DNA from 2 places in the Streptomyces umbrinus genome. Region 1 is predicted to be linked to the other one. Evidence: riboswitches for the same ligand, from Rfam matches in the RefSeq annotation. Region 1 holds a riboswitch; the other holds the start of a gene.
The links. Region 1 has a riboswitch for glycine ahead of gcvP (aminomethyl-transferring glycine dehydrogenase). Riboswitches for the same ligand answer to the same signal wherever they lie in the genome.

Region 1 (2,382 bases):
GGAGCATGCGGAGAAGGAGGAGGCCGAGGAGGTTGTGGAGGAGCCGGTGGCTCCTGCGGAGCGGCGGTGGCATGCGGGGCACGATGTGCGGCATGCGGAGTTCGGGCATGGGTGGGTGCAGGGGAGTGGGCTGGGGCGGGTGACTGTGCGGTTCGAGACGCCGGATTCCTTGCCTGGGCGGGTGCGGACGTTTCGGAGTGATGATCCTTTGTTGGAGGTTGCGGAGCCGTTGCCGTTGGTGGGGCGGGGGGCCGGCGATTCGGGGGTGGGTGAGGCGGTTGTAGGGGGGTGAGCTGGGTGGGTTTGTGGGTGCGGGTGCGTTGTGGCTTGTCGCGCAGTTCCCCGCGCCCCCAAGGGGGCCCTACTGGGGCTCGTCCTTGCCTGCCAGGTGGCCGAAGTCGTGGTCCGGGAAGGGGGGTGGGGGGGCTACGTCCAGGCCGTAGTGGTGGTAGAGCTGGAGTTCCTGTTCGGGGGAGAGGTGGCGGCCCACTCCGAAGTCGGGGGCGTCCTTGATCAGGGCGCGTTCGAAGGGGACGCGCAGGGCCCCGTCGGCCAGCTCGCTGGGCTCCAGGGGGACGAAGGCGTCTCTGCTGAACAGGCCGGTGCGTATGGCCGCCCACTCCGGTACGCCGGTCGCGTCGTCGAGGTAGACCTCGTCGACCGTGCCGATTTTTGTGCCGTTGCGGTCGAACGCCTTGCGGCCTATCAGGTTGCGCGGATCGATGTCGGTCTGCACGGGCCCTCCAGCTGCTCGCAACTCATCCGTAAGCACTACGAAAGAGCACTTTGAGGAGGGCGGCCACTCGAGGGAACCCCGCTGGTACGCTGGGCAACGGCTGCTGACCCCGTGCGGGAGAGTCCTCCAGGCTTCATCGGAGGCGCCGAAGGAGCAAATCCTCCCCGGAATCTCTCAGGCCCACGTACCGCATGGACGAGGTCACTCTGGAAAGCAGAGCGGTGTTCGAGCTTTTTGACGGGCTCCGCTCTCACCGACGGTGAAAACCGGTGCGCCTTCGCGGGCGGCCCGGTGAAGCTCTCAGGTTGAGATGACAGAGGGGGAGGCCGTCCGGGCACCCATGCAGTGGTGCCCTCGAAGGTCGTCAGACCAGGAGGCCTCCGCAATGACCGCCCATCGTATTCCGCTCTCAGAGCTCGAACAGGGAATCCCCTTCGAGCAGCGCCACATCGGGCCCGACACCGAAGCCCGGGCCAAGATGCTCGCGCACGTGGGGTACGGCTCGCTCGACGAGCTGACGGCCACCGCGGTCCCGGATGTGATCAAGAACGCCGACTCGCTGGAACTGCCGGGCGCCCGCACCGAGGCCGAGGTACTGGCCGAGCTGCGTTCCCTCGCGGACCGCAACCAGGTGCTGGATTCCATGATCGGACTCGGGTACTACGGGACGTTCACGCCGCCTGTCATTCTGCGCAATGTCATGGAAAGCCCTGCTTGGTACACCGCGTATACGCCGTACCAGCCTGAGATCTCGCAGGGGCGGCTGGAAGCGCTGCTGAACTTCCAGACCGTGGTCGCAGAGCTGACCGGTCTGCCGACCTCCGGGGCCTCGCTGCTCGACGAGGGCACGGCGGCCGCCGAGGCCATGGCACTGTCGCGGCGCATGGGCAAGAACAAGAAGGGCCTGTTCCTGGTCGACGCGGACACCATGCCGCAGACCATCGCCGTGATCGAGACCCGCGCCGAGCCGACCGGCGTCGAGGTCGTCGTCGCCGACCTGAGCGACGGCATTCCGGCCGAGTTCGCCGAGCGCGAGATCAACGGCGTGCTCCTCCAGTACCCGGGCGCCTCCGGTGCCGTACGGGACCTCAAGCCCGTCGTCGAGCGGGCGCACGAGCTGGGCGCGGTCGTCACCGTCGCCGCCGATCTGCTCGCCCTGACGCTGCTCACCTCGCCCGGTGAGCTCGGCGCCGACATCGCGGTCGGTACGACCCAGCGCTTCGGTGTGCCGATGGGCTTCGGCGGGCCGCACGCCGGATACATGGCCGTCCGCGAGAAGTTCGCGCGCAGCCTGCCCGGCCGCCTCGTCGGCGTCTCGGTCGACGCGGACGGCAACAAGGCGTACCGGCTCGCCCTGCAGACGCGTGAGCAGCACATCCGCCGCGAGAAGGCGACCAGCAACATCTGTACGGCTCAGGTGCTGCTCGCCGTGATGGCCGGGATGTACGCCGTCTACCACGGGCCCCAGGGCCTGCAGTCCATCGCGCGGCGCACCCACCGGTACGCCACGATCCTCGCCGCGGGTCTGAAGGCCGGCGGGGTCGAGGTCGTCCACGAGGCGTACTTCGACACGCTCACCGTGCGGGTGCCGGGCAAGGCGGCCGAGACGCTCGCGGCCGCGCGCCGGGGCGGGGTCAACCTCCGGC
Region 2 (2,382 bases), 5.6 Mb from region 1:
TCGCCGACGACCTTGCCGTCGGCGACGACCGGGTATCCGGCGCGCGGCACACGGCGGCCCTCGGCGATCAGGCCGACGAGGACGCGCGGGGGCTGCGACTCGGCCCGGGCGGCGGCCTCGGTCAGCGCCTCGCGCCCCACGAAGTCGCCCTCCTTCTCGAACTTCACGACCCGGCCGAGCCCCGCGTCGAAGGGGGTGAGCGCGGTGCTCAGCTCGTGCCCGTACAGCGGCATGCCCGCCTCCAGGCGCAGGGTGTCCCGGCAGGAGAGGCCGCAGGGGACGAGCCCGACGGGGGTGCCCGCGTCGGTCAGCGCCTGCCACAGCTTCTCGGCGTCGGCCGGGGCCACGAACAGCTCGAAGCCGTCCTCGCCGGTGTAGCCGGTGCGCGCGATCAGCGCCGGGACGCCGGCGACCGTACCGGGCAGGCCGGCGTAGTACTTCAGGCCGTCCAGGTCGGCGTCGGTGAGGGACTTGAGGATGCCGGGGGACTCGGGTCCCTGGATCGCGAGCAGGGCGTACGCGTCACGGTCGTCGCGGACCTCGGCGTCGAAGCCCCCGGCCCGCTCCACGAGCGCGTCCAGGACGGTCCGGGCGTTGGAGGCGTTGGCGACGACCATGTACGTGGTCTCCGCGAGCCGGTACACGATCAGGTCGTCGAGGATGCCGCCGTCGGCCCGGCAGATCATGGTGTAGCGGGCCCGGCCGGGCTTCACGCCCCCGATGTTGCCGACCAGCGCGAAGTCGAGCAGCGCGGCCGCCTGCGGCCCCGTCACGGTGATCTCCCCCATGTGGGAGAGGTCGAAGAGACCGGCCTTCGTCCGTACGGCGAGGTGCTCGTCGCGCTCGGAGCCGTAGCGCAGGGGCATGTCCCAGCCGGCGAAATCGGTCATCGTCGCGCCGAGCGAACGATGGAGGGCGTCGAGCGCTGTATGGCGCGGTTCAACGGGGGCGTTACTGCTCACGGTGGGGCTCCCAAGGCATGACGGCGAGGTCGTTCCTCCCCATCTGTCATCGGAACCTGAGAGGTTCGCCGTGACCCCCGGTCGTACGGGACGGTCACTGACTTGCACCTTGGGTGGAGCCGACGCCCCGGTGACAGGGAGAAGGCCCGCTTTTCAGATGTGCCTCGCCCGCGCGGTAACGGGGCCTGAGAGATTCAAGGGAGGGACTTGCTCCTTCGGCGCCCGGACCACGTACGCAAAAACGTGTCCGGAACTCTCCCGCGCGGATTCAAGCGGCCGGTATGCAGTTGGCGGGCACATCATTGCACGCATCGGAGCGGCGCGGCAGGGGACTCTTCGCGAGGGGGCGGTGCAGCGTCGCGGCCGGCCCGCACGGCGTCCGCACAGGGTCCACAGGCATCCACAGTGATCTGTGACGGGGCTGTGGCAGGACGGGAACAGAAATGAGGGGACCAGCGCATTACCTTCTCTTTACACTCGACGGGGATGGGTCTCCCGACCCCATGGGGAGGACGATCAGGGTGAACAGGACCACGGCGTACGCCACGAGCGCGGCCATCGCGCTGCCCAAGCAGCCCACTGCCCCGGCCGGGGAGGCGTGCGGCCCGCTTCCGGCGCCCGTCGTCCGCGATCTGCGGGAGCGCGCGGGACACAGCCCGCACGGCCTGCGCTTCGGCACGTCCGACCTGGTGGTGGTCACGGGCCTGCCCGGCAGCGGCAAGTCGACCCTGATGCGCCGGGCGGTGGCGGGCCGCCGCATCGACTCCCAGGACACCCGCGACCGCTGGGACGGCAGGCTGGCCCGCTTCCTGCCGTACGCGGTCTACCGGCCCCTGGTCCGCGCCGCGCACTACGCGGGCCTGCGCCGGGCCCTGCGGTCCGGCGAGGGGGTCGTGGTGCACGACTGCGGGACGCAGGCCTGGGTGCGCAGCTGGCTGGCCCGGGACGCCCGGCGGCGCGGCGGCGCCCTGCACCTGCTGCTGCTCGACGTGGACCCCGGTACGGCCCTGGACGGCCAGCGCGAGCGCGGCCGCGGAGTCTCGCGGTACGCGTTCGCGCGTCACCGCGGCGCGTTCGGCCGGCTGCTGCGTTCCGTTGAGAAGGGCGACCTGCCGGAGGGCTGCGGTTCGGCGGTGCTCATCGACCGGGCGGCGGCGGACGTGCTGCGGCGGGTCGACTTCGGCGACTGAGGTCCCGGTGACCGGACGGACCGAGGTCCCGGTGAGCCGGACGGACTGCGGCGGGGGAGGGCGCGTACGCGTAATCTCGACAGCCGCAGACGGCGGTTCGAGCAGGCGGTAGAGAGATGGACTTCCCGGCACAGGACATTCCGGTGCAAGCGCACCCACACCCCCATGTCGGCTGGCCCGGCAACGAGTTGGAGGCGGTACTGGCCGCCTCCCTCGGCGCGGCCTCGCCT

Region 2: it holds a riboswitch for glycine, as region 1 does, so the genes downstream of both, gcvT (glycine cleavage system aminomethyltransferase GcvT) here and gcvP (aminomethyl-transferring glycine dehydrogenase) in region 1, are expected to answer to the same signal.

Annotation. Positions count from the first base shown of each region.
Region 1 covers NZ_JAUSZI010000002.1:9,661,149-9,663,530, forward strand. Annotated here, with positions in the region: partial or broken gene QF035_RS42660 (DNA polymerase IV) at 1-443, shown strand, start outside; gene QF035_RS42665 (PRC-barrel domain-containing protein) at 362-736, opposite strand; glycine riboswitch at 841-936, shown strand; gene gcvP (aminomethyl-transferring glycine dehydrogenase) at 1,122-2,382, shown strand, end outside.
Region 2 covers NZ_JAUSZI010000002.1:4,017,341-4,019,722, reverse strand. Annotated here, with positions in the region: gene gcvT (glycine cleavage system aminomethyltransferase GcvT) at 1-962, opposite strand, end outside; glycine riboswitch at 996-1,125, opposite strand; glycine riboswitch at 1,126-1,233, opposite strand; gene QF035_RS17550 (AAA family ATPase) at 1,466-2,152, shown strand; gene QF035_RS17545 (enhanced serine sensitivity protein SseB) at 2,269-2,382, shown strand, end outside.